One region of the Synechococcus sp. W55.2 genome, then DNA from elsewhere that is predicted to be linked to it. Evidence: predicted binding sites of a transcription regulator. Region 1 holds the regulator's gene; the other holds the start of a gene.
What was found. Region 1 encodes NtcA, which controls nitrogen genes in cyanobacteria. Its sites were predicted from a motif close to GTANCNNNNGNTAC; they were not measured.
Positions count from the first base shown of each region.

Region 1 (10,025 bases):
ATCTCTGAAAATCTCTCGTTTCCAGATTTCCAGTTTAGGACTGGCCCCATACTGGCGAGCAACGTAAATGCCTACCGAGAAACCAACAGCTGCCCCAATCAATAAAACCAAAACTAAGTCCATCAGATACTCCTGTCCTCTGCTGCTGTTACTTTTCTTTCCAGTTAACTGGATTACCTGCTTGCCTCAACATGCTAGGAGGAGATAGGTGAATTTTCAAGCAGATGGGGACCTGCCTCTGACCGAAGCTGGGCGCCGACAAGGGATCCCAGCCAGCCTTGCTGAAGAGCTTCTTGAGCAGGAGTCAGTTCAGGCAACACCTCCAACCTATAGACATCAGGCCGAGGGGGATCCAACGGGATCCAGAAATGTTTCAACTGATCGGCTTGAAAAACGCTCAAACAAATGATCTGGTGGGGCTGATAGGCCGTCAAGCGTTCCGCCAAGTTGGCAGCGCTCACCCTGAACCCATCCAGGGCCACCAGCTCATCGCCGGCCCAGATGCCTGCTTTTTGCGCCGGGGATCCCATCTCCACTGCGCTGATGCGATTGCCCTCGCCGTTGAAATTGAGGCCCAAGTAAGGGCTGGGGTTGGGGCGGCTGAATTGGGCTTTGAGGGTGAGGCCAAAAGGATGTAGGTAGGCATTGTAATCCAGCTCTTCCGTGCCTTCCACATAGGCGGAGAAAAACCGGCCAAGATCGGCACCGGCTGCCCGCTCAAACGCCTCCCGCAAGTCTTGGTCGCTGTAGCCCTTCTCTGACCGACCAAAGCGCTGCCACAGATCCTGCAAAGCCGTATCCAGGGATCCCCGACCGCCGGAAAGGTGGCGAATGTGCAGATCCAGCAGCCAACAGACCAAAGCCCCCTTTAAGTAATAAGAAACCTGGCTGTTGAGGGTGTTTTCGTGGGGGCGGTAGAGTTTGATCCAGGTGTCGAAGCTGGACTCCCGCAGCGATTGCACGGCCCGGCCCGGAGTACGCTGCAAGCGACCAATCTGTTCGGAAAGAACTTTTAAAAAATCGCCGGCACTGAGGATCCCTGCCCTCAACAAGATGACATTTTCGTAGTAGCTGGTCGCTCCCTCACAAAACCACAGGCATTCCAGATAGTTTTCTTGGTTGTAGTCGATCTTTTCCAATGCCAGCGGACGCAGACGCTTGACATTCCAGGCATGAAACAACTCGTGGGCCATCAGAGCCAAAAACCGACGATAGGACTCTGGCTGATGCAGCTCTAGCCCAGAGTAAAGAAGGGTGGTGCTGTACTTGTGCTCAAGGCCACCAAATCCTCCCGGCGACAAATGCACGATAAACCAGTAACGGTCATAGGGTAGCCCACCAAAAAATGCGGCTGTGGTTTCGACAATGGCCTTGGCATCGGCAACGGCCCGATCGACATCCAGAGTGCCCGACCCCCAAACCACAAGGTAATGCGGGATCCCTTCCACCTCAAACGATTGCATCCGATGCAGGCCCACCTCCACCGGGCTATCCACCAGCTCGTCGTAGTCTTCCGCCACAAAAGACTGGCCGGAAGTGGGATCCTCAGAAGGAGAGGTCAAGGGCCGCAAACTGGTGGCGATGTGCCAATCGGGCTGGGGGGGGATCACCGTCAAGGTGTAAGGTTCCCGCTCGCGACCGGGCACGTAGAGAAACAGCGCTGCCCCGTTGAAATAGGCGTGGGTCAAATCCAGATGGTTTGTGCGCACCGTCAGCTCATAGGCATAGACCCGGTAGCACACCTTCACAGCAGAAGAACCCGGCGGATCGATTTGCCAGGTGTTCTTGTCCACCTTCCGCCAGTCCAAAGGGATCCCCTGCTCAGTTGCCGCCTGAAACTCCTGCACATGACGGGCATATTCCCGCACCAGGTAGGATCCCGGCGTCCACACCGGCAGTCGCAGCCGCAAAGGCACCTCTGGATCCACCTCTTGGATCTGCAGTTCCACCTCCAGCAGGTGATTGGCCGGATCCGGCATCCGCACTGTGAAATGCTGGCGGCTCAGTTGAGAAGGTGCAGCACCAGTAACCTCCGGGATCCCCATAGAACCCACCCTACCCTCTACTGCCAAGGGCTGGCGCAGCCCCCAGCGGCAATGGCTCCTATCCTAACCTCTGCCTTTGGCTGGAGAGCAGCAACGAGACTTAAAAATGTAGCGCGTGCTACAAAGATACCTAGGCAGAACCTTCTACTTTAGGGTAAATCTTGGTATCCTCGTAGATTCTGAAGTCAATGGGTTGCAACCTAGCCTAATGCTTCTAGATTGATCTTAGTAGGTTGATCTTAGGTATAAACTGACCTTAAAAGGTTGATGAGTATGGCGGTGGCCGTAGCGGAAAAATCTCTGATCACAGCCTTCAAGCAATTGGGAGGCCCTCACCATCCTCCGGTTATCGAAACGTTCGAGCGCGGGAAGACCATTTTTTTTCCAGGGGATCCGGCGGAGCGGGTTTACTTTTTGGTAAAGGGAGCCGTTAAGCTCTCGCGGGTCTACGAAATGGGAGAGGAAATCACCGTTGCCCTCCTGCGCGAAAACAGCATCTTCGGCGTGCTCTCCTTTATCACGGGACAGCGCTCCGACCGCTTTTATCACTCGGTGGCTTTTACACCTACCGAGTTACTCTCTCTACCGATCGAGCAGGTGGAGAAATCCCTACAGGAGAACGCCGAACTGGCCATGTTGCTGGTTAAAAGCCTGTCGTCCCGCATTTTGCAAACGGAGATGATGATCGAGACGCTGGCTCATCGCGACATGGGATCCCGTCTGGTCAGCTTTTTGTTGATCCTCTGTCGCGATTTCGGGGTGCCTGGCCCAGATGGGGTCACCATCGATCTCAAGCTGTCTCACCAGGCCATTGCCGAGGCCATTGGCTCAACCCGCGTCACCATCACCCGCCTGTTGGGAGAGCTGCGCAAGAAGAAGTACATCTCCATTCACAAGAAGAAGATCACCGTACACGACCCGATGCGGCTGAGCCATCGCTTTGCCTAGAAGGAAGAGGAGAACACTTCCTGAGCAGCACCTTGCCCAGGCAAACCCCGCTCGACGGCTGGTTGAAGCTCTGGCCGGCCTATGTTCAATCTACTGCTGCAGCCTTGAAGAATCTCTGTGCCCGAAGGACAGACTTAAAGTTTTCTGGAAGCTGACCGGATCGCGGGCAAGAATCCACTAGTCTATGGGGGGATCTGGCTTTGGCCAGAGCTATCTAGCCAATTGCTGAGGTGTAACTGTGGAAACAGCCATCGAGTGGATTACCGCCCATGAGATCCTCGACTCGCGAGGGCGTCCCACCCTAGAAGCCCTGGTGGGTCTAGCCAATGGAGCAACGGGCTTGGCGCAGGTTCCCAGCGGTGCCTCGACCGGTACCTTCGAGGCCCATGAGCTGCGGGACGGGGATCCCAAACGCTACGGCGGTAAGGGTGTGCTGAGGGCGGTGGAAAACATCCTTGGCCCCATCCAGTCGGAGCTGCAGGGAGAAGATGCCCTCAACCAAGCCCGTATTGACCAGTTGCTGATCGACCTGGACGGCACCCCCAACAAGTCCCGCCTGGGGGCCAACGCTATTTTGGCAGTTTCTCTGGCGACAGCCAAAGCGGCTGCGGAAGCAGTGGGCTTGCCTCTTTACAAATACCTGGGGGGGCCCTTTGCCAACCTGCTGCCGGTGCCGCTGATGAACGTGCTCAACGGCGGCGCCCACGCCGACAACAACGTCGATATTCAAGAATTTATGCTTGTGCCCATTGGAGCGGCCAGCTTTCGCGAGGCGCTGCGCTACGGGGCTGAGGTGTTTGCGGTACTAAAACAAGTGCTGCAGCAGAAGGGGCTGTCCACCGGTGTGGGGGATGAAGGGGGGTTTGCTCCTGATCTCGACTCCAATGCGGCGGCTTTGGATCTGCTGATGACGGCTATTGAACAGGCAGGCTACAAACCGGGAGCAGATATCGCCTTGGCCTTGGATGTGGCCGCCAACGAGCTGCTGCAGGATGGGCAATATCACTTTGAGGGCAAAGCCCACAGCGCGGCTGATATGGTGGCTTACTACCAGCAACTGCTGGCCAACTATCCCATCCTTTCCATTGAAGATGGGCTAGCGGAAGAAGACTGGGCCGGTTGGCAAGCCATGACCGCTCAACTGGGATCCCGGGTACAGCTGGTGGGAGATGACCTGTTTGTAACCAACCTGACCCGCCTGCAAAAGGGTATCGACAGCGCCGCCGCCAACGCCATTTTGATCAAGCCCAACCAAATCGGCACCCTGACGGAGACCGTCTCGGCCATCCAATTGGCAGTTCAAGCCGGCTTTCGCACCATCATCAGCCACCGCTCTGGCGAGACGGAAGACACCACCATTGCCGACTTGGCGGTGGCCACCCGTGCCGGGCAGATCAAAACCGGATCCCTCTGCCGCAGCGAGCGCATTGCCAAGTACAACCAACTGCTGCGCATCGAAGACGAGCTGGGGGAAGCGGCAGTTTATGCCGGTCGGGTGGGCCTGGGTCCTAGAGCTCGCTAACTTCCCGTTCCGTCCCAGGGGATCCCTAGCACCTGCACCAAAAAGGCCCAGCGGTCGGCAGCTTCCTCAATCAGCTTGCTGGTGGGCTTGCCGGCCCCGTGCCCTGCCTTGGTGTCGATGCGGATGAGGATGGGCTGGGATCCCCCCTGGGCTGCCTGCAGGGCAGCGGCAAACTTGAAGCTGTGGGCGGGCACCACCCGGTCGTCGTGATCTGCGGTGGTGATCAGGGTGGCGGGATAGGCAGTGCCGGGCTTGAGGTTGTGCAGAGGGGAATAGGCGTAGAGGGCCTTGAATTCCTCCGGGTTCTCCGGGGATCCATACTCCGAGATCCAGGCCCAGCCGATGGTGAACTTGTGAAAGCGCAGCATGTCGAACACCCCCACGGCGGGCAGGGCTGCCGCAAAGAGATCCGGCCTTTGGGTCAGGCAAGCCCCTACCAAGAGGCCGCCGTTGCTGCCACCAGAGATGGCCAATTTGGAGGGGTTGGTGTAGCCATGGGCTATTAGCCACTCAGCCGCGGCGATGAAGTCGTCGAACACCTTTTGCTTGTTGAGCTTGGTGCCCGCCTGGTGCCAGGCCTCCCCGTATTCGCCGCCGCCGCGCAAATTGGGCTGGGCGTAAACCCCTCCCATCTCCAGCCAGGCCACCAGGCCCACTGAAAAGCTGGGGGTAAGAGAGATGCCAAAGCCACCGTAGCCATACAGCAGGGTGGGGTGATCCCCTGTCCGAGCCAGGCCGCGGCGGTGGACAAGAAACATGGGGATGCGGGTGCCATCTTTGCTGGTGTAGAACACCTGCTGCACCTCGTAGGCCTGGGGATTGAAATCCACCTGGGGCTGACGGAACAGGGTGCTGGTGCCGCTGGTGAAATCGTAGCGGTAGATGGTGGGTGGGGTGGTGAAGCTGGTGAAGGTGTAGAAGGTCTCGGTGTCGTAGCGCTTGCCGCCAAAGCCGCTGGCGGATCCCAGCCCGGGCAGCGGGATTTCTCCTAGGTAGCTACCGTCTAAAGCAAAGGTCTTGATCTGGGTGTGGGCGTCTTTGAGGTAGAAGGCCACAAACTGATTGTTGATCAAGCTAACCCCCTGGAGGGTCTCCTCCGCCTCGGGGATCACCTCCTGCACCTGGTCGGGCTGCTCCAAGTCAATCGCCACCAGTCGCCGCCGAGGAGCTTGGCAGTCCGTCAACAGCCAAAAGCAGGATCCGTCGTTGCCCACGAAGCTGTATTCGGCCTCAAACTCGCGGATGAGCTCTACTACAGGAGACTGGGGATCCCGCAAGTCTTTGTAGAAGATGAGGTTTTTGGGATCCGTGCCCCGCCAGACGGAGATGATGAGGTAATTCCCATCTTCAGTAACCCCGCCGGCAAAGCCCCACTCTTTTTGGTCGGGGCGGTGATAGACCAAAACATCTTCTGCCTGGGAGGTGCCCAGGCGGTGGTAGTAGAGCTTTTGAAAGTAGTTGACGCTTTCGTATTCGCTGCCGGGGGCCGGTTCGTCGTAGCGGCTGTAGAAAAATCCTTGCCCATCCAGCGTCCAGCTCGCCCCGGAAAACTTGACCCAGCGGAGGTGATCCGGCAAATCCTCGCCGGTTTCGATGTCCCGCACCTTCCATTCTTGCCAGTCGGAGCCGGAGCGGGAGAGGCCATAGGCCAAGTAGCGCCCATCGCGGCTGATGGCAATGCCCGAAAGGGCCACGGTGCCATCTTCGGAAAGGGTGTTGGGATCTAGCAAAACCCGGGCCTCGGCCTCCAGGCTCTCTTGGGTATAGAGAACGCTCTGGTTTTGCAGGCCGTCGTTTTTGAAGTAGAAGTAGCGGCCCCCTTCTTTGAAAGGCTGGCTGTATTTTTCGTAGTTCCAGAGCTGGGTTAGGCGCTCCAGGAGCCGCTGCCGCGCCGGGATTCGCTGCAAGTAGTCAAAGGTAAGCTGGTTTTGCGCCTCAATCCAGGCCCGCGTCCGCTCCGAATCTAGATCCTCTAGCCAGCGGTAGGGATCCGGCACCGGCTGCCCGTGGTAGATGTCGACAACGGTGGGATCCGGATAGCTAGGAGGGTAGTTGAGCATAGAGACGGAGCAGCAAAAGGTCAATTCCACTATGGCAGAAGCCTAAAACCGCCGGGGGGCAAGCCTCGCTATAGTAGAAGCCGAGTTGTGCAGACAGGTTTCGTGCTTCCGCGTTCCCCAGTTGGACGAATTGGCGCCTATCCCTTGGGCGAGGGCCGCTATCGCTTCTCGGTTTGGGCGCCTTTGGTTGAACGAGTCGAGCTAAAGCTGACTAGCCCCGTCCGACGGCTCATCCCTCTGACCCAAGATGAGCAGGGCTACTGGCAGGGGGAGGTGGAGGGGATCCCGCCTGGGCCGGTGGACTACCTCTACCGCCTGCACACCGCAGTGGGGGTGGTGGAGCGGCCAGATCCCGCTTCCCGCTGCCAGCCCTACGGCGTCCATGGCCCCTCGCGGGTGGTGGATCCCCACTTTGACTGGCAGGATCAGGGGTGGAAGGGGATCCCTCTCTCCCAGTGGATCCTCTACGAGCTGCACGTGGGCACCTTTACCCCGGAGGGCACTTTTGCCGCCATCATTCCTCGCCTGCCGCAACTTGTGGAGCTGGGGGTCAACGTATTGGAGCTGATGCCGGTAGCCCAGTTTCCAGGGGAGCGCAACTGGGGCTATGACGGCGTCTATCCCTATGCCGTGCAGACTAGCTATGGGGGAGCAGCGGGCCTGAAAGCGTTGGTGAACGCCTGCCATCAGCAGGGCCTGGCCGTCATCTTGGATGTGGTCTACAACCACCTGGGGCCGGAGGGGAACTACCTGCGGGATTTTGGCCCCTACTTCACCGACAAGTACCACACCCCTTGGGGGGATGCCCTCAACTTCGACGACCGCTATTCTGACGGCGTGCGAGAGTTTTTCCTACAAAACGCCGAGTACTGGCTGGAGGAGTTTCATCTCGATGGGCTGCGGCTGGACGCGGTGCATGCCATCTACGACTTCAGCGCCTACCCCTTCTTGCAGGAATTGGCAGAGCAGGTGGATGCCCTAGAAGCTCGCACTGGCCGGCCCAGGGTTCTCATTGCCGAAAGCGACCTCAACGATGTCCGCCTCATCACTCCCCGAGAGCAAGGGGGCTACGGGCTAGATGCCCAGTGGTGCGATGACTTCCACCACTCACTTCACACCCTGCTTACCGGGGAAAAGACAGGCTACTACCAGGACTTTGGCGAATTGGAGCACCTGGCCAAGGCTTACCGGGAGAGCTACGTTTATTCTGGCCAGTACTCCTGCTACCGCGCCAGGCGTCACGGCAACTCCGCTGTTGGGCGACCGGGATCCCAATTTGTTGTCTGCATTCAAAACCACGACCAGGTGGGCAACCGCAGGCTGGGAGAGCGCCTTAGCCAGCTCACCTCTTTCGAGGGCCTCAAATTGGCTGCCGCTGCCCTGCTGCTAGCTCCCATGCTGCCGCTGCTGTTTATGGGGGAAGAGTATGGGGAAGTGGCCCCCTTTCTGTATTTTGTCAGCCACGGGGATCCCGACCTGGTGGAAGCGGTACGACAGGGACGCCGCCGCGAGTTCAGCGCCTTTGCCTGGCAGGGAGAGCCGCCGGATCCCCAAGCTGAAGAGACTTTCTTGCGCTCCAAGCTGAATTGGGAGTTGAAAAAGGCCGGTCACCACCAGGTTCTCTGGAAGTGGTACCAGGCCCTGATCCAGCTGCGCAAAACCCAACCGGCTCTCCAGCACTTGGAGCGGGATGGAGTGGAAGTGGAGCTGTTTTCGGGCGCTGGCCTTGCCCTGCACCGCCGCCACGGATCCCAGGCTTTGCTTGCCCTTTTCAACTTCAGCCCCAATCAGGCGGTCACCTATGCCCATTGGCCCGGCGGCACCTGGGAGAAGCTTTTGGATAGCCACGAGGCCCAGTGGTTGGGAAAGGGATCCCAACTGCCGGCAGAAAGCCAAGGGGATCCGGTTGAGGTACTGGGCTATGGGGTGGGCCTCTATGGTGCTTTGCACCGCTAACGCAGATGGCTGCGGCCAGAAGGGAAATCTCGACCGCTCCAGACCTGGCAAACGGAAACGGTCTAGCCGATCTTCGCGCCGCGGAAATAGAGGGAGTCAGGCAAGGGACTGCGGGCGAGGCTGGGATTTCGGGAAGGTTTGCTCACCGGTTGGCCGCGATAGGTCAGCTTGGGCTCGGCAGGGTTGCCCGTAGGAGCAGCCTCTGGTTGGGACTGCACGGGTACGCCCGGCGACAGTTGAGCCCACACTTCCGCGTGATTCTCAAACTGCACCACAATGCTAAGAAATCCCCTTTCAATGTCGGCGCGACAGGCAGATATCGCGTCTTGGGCGCGTTTGTACACTTGCCGACGGGCGTAGAAGTGATTCTGAAACTTGATCACCTCCACCAAACCCTGAGGAGTCGAAGCCCAGAAGCCACTGTCTGCATCGCTGCAGTCGAGAATAACCATGGCTAACTCCTACACTGACAAGTGGATGGATAAAGAATTCCCAACTCTTCCACTATGGATATCAAACGTCATGAAACGTAATGGTGAGCTTGATCACATTGAATCACATTGACAATGTTTCGATATCACTATGGAAATAACTTGTAATCTTGACCGCAGCCGTAGCGCCAAGCCTCGCGGCGCCGCTTCCAGAAGTAGTCCTGGGGGTTGGTTTCCGGCTCCGGGCGATCTGTTAGCCTTTGCAGCAGCTCGTAGAGGCCAAGGGCGCCAAAGTGGCCCGCCCATGCCACCAGCTCCGGCAACCCCAACCGAGGCAAAAGTCTGGCTACCAAGCTGGGATCCCGACGCGTCACCCCCCACAGGGCCTGGGCCAAGCCGCCAAACTGCACCACATCCTGCAAAAAGGGCTGCACCACCTGGGGGCCGGCGGCAAACATGGCCGCAAACACCCTGCTCAACAGGCGGTTAATGCTATTGGGATCCCAACTTTTGTTCTGCAGAGGGGGAATCATGGCCTTCTGAAATAGCCAGGTCACGGCCAAGTTGGGCTGGTAGGGTTGCAGCAGGGCCAGGGCTGCCTGGTTCAACTGCCGTTGCGCCAGGGCCTCGTGGATCCCCTGCTGTAGGCGATCCAGGTGGCGCAACATGGCGCCAAAGCCGCCAAAGCTTAGAGGCGACTGGCTGCCACTGCTATCCCCCACCGCCAATAGGCGATCCCAGGGCAGTTGCAGCGGGCTGCGGCGGTAGGCGGGGAAAACGCCACATAGCTTGCGCACCCAGCGGATCTGGGCCAGCTCCACCCCCTGGTAGGCTGGCAGCAGCCGGCAGTAATCCCGCCAGAGCTGCTCTAGACTAGGCCGCCGGGGATCCCGGTCGCAGTAGGTAAAAAGATAGGTGGTGCGCCCATCGCGGGCAGGGAAAGCTTCCCAAAAGGGCTGGTAGCCGTTCTGGGCTGGGGTAAAGCTGTAGAAGAGATCTCCCGTGGGTTGGTCGGGCAGCCCCTGGGCACAGGATCCCACCACCAGACAGACGCTGTCCGGCG
Region 1 covers NZ_JANSHM010000002.1:69,356-79,380, forward strand. Annotated here, with positions in the region: gene NW828_RS01020 (hypothetical protein) at 1-123, opposite strand, end outside; gene NW828_RS01025 (M61 family metallopeptidase) at 195-2,045, opposite strand; gene ntcA (global nitrogen regulator NtcA) at 2,319-2,993, shown strand; gene eno (phosphopyruvate hydratase) at 3,232-4,515, shown strand; gene NW828_RS01040 (prolyl oligopeptidase family serine peptidase) at 4,512-6,575, opposite strand; gene treZ (malto-oligosyltrehalose trehalohydrolase) at 6,678-8,531, shown strand; gene NW828_RS01050 (hypothetical protein) at 8,594-8,983, opposite strand; gene NW828_RS01055 (FAD-binding oxidoreductase) at 9,112-10,025, opposite strand, start outside.

Region 2 (10,025 bases), on a different contig from region 1:
ACTTGGTGTCCCTCTTCGATGGCTCGGCGTACCACTTGACGGCCCAGCGTTCCCGTCGCCCCCACAACCAGCACGTTCATAAAATTATCATTTCTTAACCTTAGGCTTAGTCTATCAGACCGACACAGCTCCCGACACAATCCAACACAACTTTGAGGCAGCGACAAAATGGGGATCCTCTGCCAAGCCGGCTTTGAGGGATCCCCAAAGTTGGGTACTGAAGCGTCTAGCTGGCCAGCTCGTTCATGCGTTGCGCCAGGGTAAAGTCCAGTTCTGTAATGCCCCCGGCATCGTGGGTGGTGAGATCCACCCGCACGCGGTTGTAGACATTGGTCCATTCGGGATGGTGCCCCATGCTCTCGGCCACCAAGGCCACACTGCTCATCCAGCCAAAGGCTTCGACAAAGGAGCGAAACTGAAATTGACGATGCAGCTTCCCATCCTGCAAAGACCAGCCCGGCAGATTTTCCAGCTTGGCTTGGACCTCAGCTTCACTGAGTTTGACAGGTCTGGACATGGGCTTTCCCTCCAGTCTTTGCCACCGCTTTCATCAAAAGAGCAACTGAGAGCGGATCCCAGCTTATTTACAAAACTTCATAACCTTTTGGTTCTGCCACGCCAGCGGCGCCGAGGGGTTTGTACAGCCAGTAGCCTTGCACGGAGAAATGGGCCCGCTTGTAGAAATTGAGGGCAGCCTGGTTATGGCAATAAACCTGCAGGGTGATGGCCGCCAGCTGCTGCTGGGATCCCCAGCGTTCCACCTGTTGCATCAAAGCTCTGCCCAGGCCCTGCCGGCGATGGGCGGGATCCACCCAGAGCAAAAAGACGTAGGCCACCCGCCGATGGGTGGCTTGATCTGTGGAGATGCCGGCCCAAACACAGCCCACCGGCTCTGCAGTTTCTTCTTTCAAGATCCACCAGCAGGGGGTGCGGGGTGGGTCGAAGAGGCGATCCAGCGTCTCTTCTAGGTGATCCCAGTTGCTTTGTTCTGGAAAAGATTCCTGCAACGTGGCCTGCAATCCTCGTCTCACCCAGGGCCGATCCCAGGCTGAACCAATGCGCCAACGGTAACCGGCGGGCAAAGGGATCCCTTGTTCAGCCATCCTCAGGCATTTGCAGAAAGGGCCACAGGCGTCGCTTCTTCTAGAGGGGCAGGCTGGGCCATATCCTCCGGCAGAAACGAGCGGATGCTCACCACCACCAGGGTAAACAGAAACACCAGCAGGATGAGAGCGGGAAAGATATATTGCCGCAGGATGCTCATGCTTCTACATAATCATTTCAAGTTTCTACAGCATAGCGTGCAGGGAGGGATCCCTGGGCAGCTTTTCGGAAATCTCCTCGGTTTTTCTTCTCCTGATCTCCATCTCAGCCCCTATCGACTGACCCTGGGGGATCCCATGCGTTAATAAGGTGAGAAAGTGTAGCCTATGATTCCAAAGTCAGGTCAGCTGTGCATTAAGGTCGAGCGTAGTTGTGGGTCATCACTCAACTGCCCAACCTGATCCCACTGCTGCGCGACGCGAGCGGAGAATCCATGAGCACTCCCAATCGCCCCTTGAAGACCCTTGGGATCCCTCCCAATGCCTGGGCTGTGAATGCCGAAATGGCCGACCTCACCCGTCCGCCCTTGGATCCCCGGCCCATCCTGCTACCCACCTCCAGCAAAACCCTGCGCTTGGATCTGGCCAAGGCGGCGTTGTTGGTGATCGACATGCAAAACGACTTTTGTCATCCCGACGGTTGGCTGGCCAGCATTGGCGTCGATGTTACACCTGCACGGGCTCCCATCGGCCCTCTAAAAGCCCTGCTGCCCCGCCTGCGACAAGCTCAAGTGCCGATTGTGTGGGTGAACTGGGGCAATCGCCCTGACTTGCTCAACATCAGCGCCGGCTTGCGACATGTGTACAACCCCACCGGAGAGGGAGTAGGGCTGGGGGATCCCTTGCCTAAGAACGGGTCTTTGGTCCTCACGCGGGGCAGTTGGGGCGCTGCTGTGGTGGAGGAACTGGAGGTCAAGCCCGAGGATATCTGGGTGGATAAGTTCCGCATGAGCGGCTTTTGGGATACCCCTCTCGATAGCATTCTCAGAAACCTGGGGCGCACCACCCTCTTTTTTGCCGGCGTGAACATCGACCAGTGCGTCATGACCACGCTGCAAGATGCCAATTTCCTCGGCTACGACTGCATTTTGCTGGAAGACTGCGCCGCCACCACCTCTCCTGAATACTGTTTGCTAGCTACCCTCTACAACGTCAAGCAGTGCTTTGGCTTTGTCGCCTCCTCCTCAGATTTGCTCGCGGCTCTCCCCTGTTAGCACTTGCCCACTATTCACCCCTCATCTCTTGAGCGGAGGATCCGGATGCAAACGCTTTCCCGCTGCGTGATTCCAATTGTTAAAACCCCTGCCGATTATCAGGCTTTTCGCATCAGCCCCCACGATACCAATCGCCTGGCCATCGTGTTCGATCCTTCTCATGCTCAGATTTCTCTAACCTTTTGTGTGGAGATCTTCGATGAGGGAGGCAAAACCCCTCCAAATCGCCATCAAATGGCTGTGGAAATGTTTTTTGTTCTCAAGGGGGAAGGCCTGGCCATTTGCGATGGAAAAGCGGCTCCCATCAAAACTGGAGATAGCATTCTGGTACCGCCGACCGGTGTACATGAAATCCACAATACCGGCCCAGGCCGCCTCTACGCCCTCTGCTTCATGGTGCCCAACGAAGATTTTGCCGAGCTCATCCGCTCCGGCACTCCTGCGGACTTGGATGAGGAGGATTTGCAGGTGCTGTCGGGGGGCTGGAGAAGGGCATTTGCTGAGGCTTAGGCCTCAATGGCTCTGGGAGCTGTAGAGGTTGGAAGTCAGGGGTACTCCGACAAATCTTTTCCCAGGGTCTCTGTTTCCATAAATCCATAAAAGCCATAAAAGAGGGGTCTGGAGGGGGCTGCGTTTGCGCCAGCAGGCCGGAGATCAAGGGCAATACCAGGGAAGGGGCTCAAACTCTGGTGGGAGTTTCTCCCTCTCATAAGGGCTTCTGTTTTATCTTAGGAAGAATCCACCCAGGGATCCCTTAGGTTGTCCTTGGTTGGTATCCCTTTGGCAAGATCCGCTAGCCCAACCCAGGCCATGTTGCCCGTTCGCCCCCGCGAAACTGTTTCCATGTTCACCCGCGACGGGATCCAACTGGACGCGGATGTCTATCGCCCGCAAGGGGAGGGGAGCTACCCGGTTTTGCTGATGCGGCAGCCCTATGGGCGGGCCATTGCCTCGACGGTGGTGTATGCCCATCCCAGGTGGTATGCGGCCCAGGGGTACATTGTGGTCATCCAGGATGTGCGCGGACGGGGAACTTCCAAGGGATCCTTCTACCCTTTCCGCCATGAGGTGGAAGACGGGTTTGACGCCGTCAATTGGGCGGCTGCCTTGCCGGGGAGCAACGGCGTAGTGGGCATGTACGGCTTCTCTTATCAGGGCATGACCCAGCTGTATGCGGCTTCTACCCGTCCCAGCGCCTTGAAGGCCATCTGCCCGGCGATGCTGCCTTACGATCTCTATGCCGATGCCGCTTACCCAGGGGGGGCCTTTGCCTTCTACAACAACCTCAGTTGGGCCTTGCAACTGGAGACCGAAGGGGCGCGTCTCAGGGGGGATGCCAATGCCTACCAGGCGCTTTTGAAAGCTGCCCGCAATCTCCCCCTCTACGACCCTATCCCCCTCAAGCCGGGGGTGTTGCAGCAGTATGCCCCCCAGTCCTATTACTTCGACTGGCTGGAGCACAGCGAGCCGGATGAATACTGGCGCAAGCTCTCTCCCCGTCTAGAGGTGGTGGATCTGCCGATGCTACACATTGCCGGCTGGTTTGACAGCTACCTGAGTGGCAGCCTGCGCCTCTACAAGGAAATGAGCGCCCGCAGCCAGAACCCTCAATACCTGATCATCGGCCCTTGGATCCATCTCCCTTGGGGGCGCAAAGTGGGGGCGTTGGACTTTGGCCCAGAGGCTGTCAGCCCCATCGATCGGCTGCAGGTGCGCTGGTTTGACCAGTTCCTCAAAGGCAAAGATACAGGGATCCTCCAGGAGCCGCCGGTACGCCTGTTCGAGATGGGATCCAACCGCTGGCGCGGCTTTGATGCTTGGCCTACCCCTGAGCCAAAAGCTTTTTACCTACACAGCACCGGCTTGGCTGCCCTTTCAGAAGCAGAGGGATCCCTTCGCCCTGAACCCTCGCCGACGCAACAATCGGATACCTTTGTTCACGATCCCTGGCGACCGGTGCCGGCCTTGGGGGGCCACCTAGTTCAGCCTGCCGGGCCGCAAGAGCGCTCCGCCCTCGACTGCCGCACCGATGTCCTGACCTATACCACTCCGCCGCTGCAAGCCGAGCTGGTTCTGGCCGGGGACATTGCTGTGGAGGTGTACGCGGAGGCCGACAGCCCCAGTTTCGATCTTTGCGCTGTGCTCTCGGTGGTAAGGCCCGATGGGCAGGTGTATAACTTTTCCCAAGGCTATTGTCGCCTACGGGATCCCCAGCCCAGTACCCCCATTCTGATTCCCTGTCAGCCCACCTGTATTCGCATTCCTTGCGGTCATGCTCTGCGCCTCAGCCTTAGCGCGGCTTGTTTTCCGGCCTATCCTGTCAACACAGGCACGGGAATGCGGGAAGAGCGGCTGATTGAGGCCCGCATTCTCACCATCACTCTCCGCAGCGGTGGCGAGACGCCTTCGCGGCTGCACCTGCCCATGGCTTGAAGCCAAGAAGAGACCAAGCTTCGGGATCCCGTTCGCAATCCCCGCTTACAAGGAGACACCAAACGTTAGGATAGAAACAGGCAGGGCAAGGGAACACCATGTTGCAAGACCCAAAGTTGATCCGGCACTATCAGGCTTTGACCGATGCTCTGGTGGATACCTGGCAGCGGGGCTACCGGCGCACCGATGAGCTACGTCTGCTGGTGGATGGCTACCTGCTGGCCTTGCGAACTGGCAAACAATTGGAGCCCTTCGAGATCTATCGCATTGAGGACGAGGTCAACCGCTTCCTCTACGATCCGTCCAACTTCATAGATCCGGAATTGGAGCCAGAGGCGGAGCCAATGCGGGGTTATTGATTTTGTGAATCCCTGTTGGCGATCCCTAGAACAGGTGGGGCAAAGTTTTGATTCCAACCTTTTCTGATCTCCCCTCGCCCCTTGGGAGAAAGACTAGGGGGGAGGGCGCTGACTGAGTTCTGGTTTTGTCGAGCATCTTGCGCCTGGTAGGCTGAGAGGGATCGATTCGTTCCTGATTCCAGTCGTATCGGTTCTATGGCGGTTTGGGATAGGGTGATGACCTCCCGGCATCTGCCCCTGCTGGGATCCGGCTTGGGCTTGGGGGTAGCCCTGATCCTCTGGTACGGGGTGTTTGGCTACCACGTGCTGCAGATTGGCCTCTGGCTGCTGAGCATCCTGCTGGTGGGGTTGTATTGGGCGCAGTTTTCCCCGGCTCAACCCCCTTGGGATCCGACGCGGCTGCGCTGGCGACAGGAGCTGCTGCACCTGGCTCTGCTGGCGCTGGTCTTTGCTCCGATTTACCTCTACGACCTGCCCAACATCCCTTTTCAGATCAATACTGACGAGATTGTGATCACCTCCATGGCCCGTCGCGCCTCAGGGGTGCGCTATCCCGATATCTTTGGGCTGATGCCGGAGTATTTCTATTTCCCCCGCTTCATGTTCAGCCTCTTCGGCGGCCTGACGCGGCTGATGGGGGGAGTCACGCTGCTCAATGTGCGCACGGTACATGCCGCCTTCGGGGTCGTCACCATTCTGGTGGCCTACGGGTTTTTTCGGGCATTTTGGGGATCCCGGCTGGCTTTGGCGGGGGCGGCCCTCTTGGGATCCAACCACGCCTTGCTGGGCATCAGCCGCATGGCCATGCGGGAAAACCTGATTGTGCTGGTGGAGTGTGCGGCCCTGGCCTTGCTCCTCAAGGGCGTGCGGGAAAAAAATCCCCTGTTGCTCTATCTGGGGGGAGGAGCGGCGGCTTTCTCCCTCTACGGCTATTTGCCGGGGCGGGTGGTGATCCTGCTGGGGTTGCTGTTTGGAGTTCTGTACCTGCTCCTGGGCCGGGAGGATCTCCGAGGAGAAAACAAGCAAGCTAATCCCCTCTGGGTCCTGGCTAAGCTGACGGTGCCGGCGGCGTTGGGTTTTTTTCTGGTGGCTGGGCCCATTCTGGTGGCTACGGTCACAGCACCCGCGGTGAGCGCCGAGTACTCTCGCCAACAATTTCTCTTTTTCCCGGAAGGGCGGGCGTTACAACAGATGTGGGTGAATGCGGCTACGCCAGAGGAGGCGGTCTGGCGCAACATCTTCAACGGCCTCAGCATGTTCAACGACCGCAGCCAACACGACCGAGGCTACATCTATCCCAACTATGGCCACGCTTTTGTGGATCCCTTGACGGGGGCTTTGATCTGGCTGGGGCTGGGATCCGGCCTCTACCGCCTTTTCAAGAAGCGCAGCCAGCCCCACGACTGGCTCTGTATCGGCAGCTTCCTATTTCTCTACCTGCTGTTTAGCTTGGCCATCACCAAAGCCCCCAACTACACCCGCCTGCTGGTGATCCTGCCCTTTGTAGCCTATCTAACCTTGGAAGGGATCCAAGTGCTGGCAGGTCTCCTGGAACGCTGGGGATCCCGGGCCGGGAGTTGGCTGCCGGCGGCGGCGATGGCGGGGGCAATCCTGCTGATTGGGGGGTGGAACCTGGCCATTTTTGGAGACTTTGTCCACAAAGGCTGGACGCAGGGCAACGATGTGGGGGCCACCGGGCGCTATGTGGCAGCTCGCCAAATGGATCCCGACTACCGCTTCTATCTGGCGGCTAGCACTGCCTACCCCTATTTCAGCTGGGGAGAGCCTATCTACTGGCAAAGTTGGATTCAATTTTTTGCTGGGCCGGAGCAGGAGGTGAAGGTTTTTTCCCCAGAGACGTTGCCCGGCCAAGACCTAGAACCGCCGTTTACCCTGTTCACGAATGAGGCAGTATGGGATCAGCAGGGGGCAGAGCTGCAACGGCGCTTTCCCAAGGGGCAGTTGCATCGGATCCCTGCCGAGCGGGGGCTATGGGCCTTTGAGGTGGCGGATCCCTAGAGCTCCCCCCCTGGTTTGGCCAACCCACTGTTCGCGGGACGGAGTCCTTTCGCGTCAGCGGGACGGAGTCCTTTCTTTTTACCAGGCTAAAAGTAGCTGAAAGCACACTATGCAGATCCAGAGCCGCCAACAGTAGAAGAAGTAGAAGAAGATGATAGCGTTCCAGGGATCCCAGACGTGCGTTTTGATGCCTACGACCCGGGCGAGGGGTTTTACGACGAGCTGTTTTTGGGGCGTAACCAGCCCCGTCCTGAGGCGATCCCGTTGATTGAGCGCATTCATTCTCTGGAAGAAGGGGAACTGCAGCAGCGGCAAGCGGCAGCACAGGCGGCCCTCTTTCAGATGGGGGTGACCTTCAACGTCTATGGCGATAGCCAGGGCACAGAGCGAATTTTCCCCTTTGACATTATTCCCCGTATCGTCTCAGCTTCCGAGTGGCAGCGGCTGGAGAAGGGTCTCAAGCAGCGCATCCACGCCCTCAACCTGTTCATCGACGATGTCTATCACGACCAGAAGATCCTTAAGGATGGGGTGATCCCTGCCGAGCTGATCGAAACGGCCAAGGGATTTCTGCGGCCCTGTGTGGGGCTCAACCCGCCGGGGAGAATTTGGTGCCACGTCACCGGCACCGACCTGGTGCGGGATCGGGACGGGACTTGGTACGTGTTGGAAGATAACCTGCGCTGTCCGTCGGGAATCTCTTATGTGCTGGAAAATCGGCGGGTGATGAAAAGCACCTTTCCCTCCCTGTTCAACACCATGGGGATCCGCCCGGTGGACGACTACCCTAGCCATTTGTTGGATACTCTGCTTAACCTGGTGCCGCACCTAGCCAACCCAACGGTGGTGGTGCTCACCCCCGGCATCTACAACTCCGCCTACTTCGAGCATTCTTTCCTCGCCCAGCAGATGGGGGTGGAGCTGGTGGAAGGGCGGGATCTGGTGGTGGCCGATGGCTATTTGCAAATGCGCACCACCAAAGGGCTGCAGCGGGTGGATGTGATCTACCGCCGCATCGACGATGACTTCATCGATCCCCTTGCTTTTCGCCCCGATTCTCTACTGGGGGTTCCGGGCCTGTTTGAGGTCTACCGGTCGGGGCGGCTGGCGATTGCCAACGCTTTGGGAACAGGGGTGGCGGACGACAAGGTGATCTACGCCTATGTGCCGCAGATGATCCGCTACTACCTGGGAGAAGAGGCCATTTTGCCCAACGTGCCCACCTACCTCTGCTGGGATCCCAAGGATCAGGCGTATGTGCTGGAGAACCTCGACAAGCTGGTGGTGAAGGCAGCCAACGAGTCGGGTGGCTACGGCATGTTGATGGGATCCCAGGCCACACCGGAAGAGCGGGCTGCTTTTGCCGAGAAAATCCGCGCCCAGCCGCGCAACTACATCGCCCAACCCACCCTGTGCCTTTCTCGCGTGCCCACCTTGGTGGATCGGGGAGAAGGCCCCCGTCTAGAACCCTGTCATGTGGACTTGCGGCCCTACATCCTCTATGGCAAGGACATTTATGTTCACCCAGGGGGGCTGACCCGCGTCGCCCTCAAGAAGGGATCCCTGGTGGTGAACTCCTCCCAGGGGGGCGGCAGCAAAGATACCTGGGTGCTCTGTGTGGATCCCGGCTGTTGAGAGACGGCTGGCAAAATAGGCTCAAAGTCGCTCGCCCGAACCTCTGCTCCACCGGCCAAAGCGGCTGGCATGTTGAAGCGCCAGATCCACGTAGTGCTGAGCGTGAAGGCGCAGTTGCTCAACCTCTTCCTCGGTGAGGGTGCGGATAACCTTGGCCGGGATCCCCGCCGCCAAAGAGTGGGGTGGCACAGACCGGGTGACCACTGCTCCAGCTCCCACCATGCTGCCCGCCCCGATGGTGACCCCGCTCAAGAGAACGGCCCCAATCCCGATCAGACATCCCCCCTCGATGTGGGCACTGTGGATGACCGCTCGATGGCCTACGGTCACTTCCTCGCCAACCAGGGTCGGCTGTCCGGGATCCCCGTGCAGAATGGCTCCATCTTGGATATTGCTGCGGCGGCCAATCACAATGGGCGAGAGATCCCCCCGCAGGATAGCCCCGTACCAAATGCTCACCGCTTCCGCAAGTTGGACATCGCCGATCAGTGTGGCATTGGCGGCAATAAAGGCTGCCTCATCTACTCCCGTCGGCTGCCGATCCAGCCCAATTGGCCAGGTGTCCTGTTTTTCTCGTTGCATTTAGAGTCGAGGCCGTTCATGTCAGTTGGGCTTGACGTTGAGAGAGTAGAGGGGATTCAGACGGTTGCAAGGGGCGAGTGGCAAAGAAAGTTTCGTAGATGCAATCGCCAACGTGGTTCATTTGTAGCTGCAATTTGTCGAGAAACTCATGTAAGCCCTGCTCCATAATGTCGTCGATGGTTAGGTAGTCCAGCTCAGAACGCAGGCGGCCCAAAGCTCGCTCGCTGGGATCCCGCCAGGTATCGGCTGGGGTGCCGGTGATCTGGTGCAGGGATCGATCTGCGTGAATAAGACAAAACTGAATGGAGCGGGGAAATTGCCGATCCAAAATCAGGAAAGAGGCCACCTCTCTGGGATTGATGCGGTGCTGGCGGCTGTATTTCCGGTACATTTCATAAGCACTGGCCGACTTCAGCAAAGCAATCCACTGCAACTCATCCAAAGCCGTACCCACATACTGCAGAGAGGGCAGCAAAATAAAATACTTAACGTCCAAAATGCGCGCCGTTTTGTCCGCCCGCTCCAAAAGACGGCCAATCTGGCCAAAGTGCCAACCTTCCCCGTGGGTCATGGTGGCATCCATCACCCCGGCGAATAGGTGACTGGCCAGCTTCACTTCCGTGAAAAAATCATGGAGCTGACTCAGGTGGGGGCCTTGCTGAGCCGCTTCTTTGACCATC
Region 2 covers NZ_JANSHM010000041.1:13,594-23,618, reverse strand. Annotated here, with positions in the region: gene NW828_RS09255 (NAD(P)H-binding protein) at 1-80, opposite strand, end outside; gene NW828_RS09250 (4a-hydroxytetrahydrobiopterin dehydratase) at 227-517, opposite strand; gene NW828_RS09245 (GNAT family N-acetyltransferase) at 585-1,103, opposite strand; gene NW828_RS09240 (hypothetical protein) at 1,106-1,264, opposite strand; gene NW828_RS09235 (cysteine hydrolase family protein) at 1,475-2,317, shown strand; gene NW828_RS09230 (cupin domain-containing protein) at 2,363-2,827, shown strand; gene NW828_RS09225 (CocE/NonD family hydrolase) at 3,098-4,750, shown strand; gene NW828_RS09220 (DUF6761 family protein) at 4,849-5,109, shown strand; gene NW828_RS09215 (glycosyltransferase family 39 protein) at 5,326-7,128, shown strand; gene NW828_RS09210 (circularly permuted type 2 ATP-grasp protein) at 7,306-8,763, shown strand; gene NW828_RS09205 (gamma carbonic anhydrase family protein) at 8,785-9,345, opposite strand; gene NW828_RS09200 (alpha-E domain-containing protein) at 9,362-10,025, opposite strand, start outside.
Region 2: the regulator NtcA is predicted to act here: its motif matches at 7,221-7,234, upstream of NW828_RS09210 (circularly permuted type 2 ATP-grasp protein).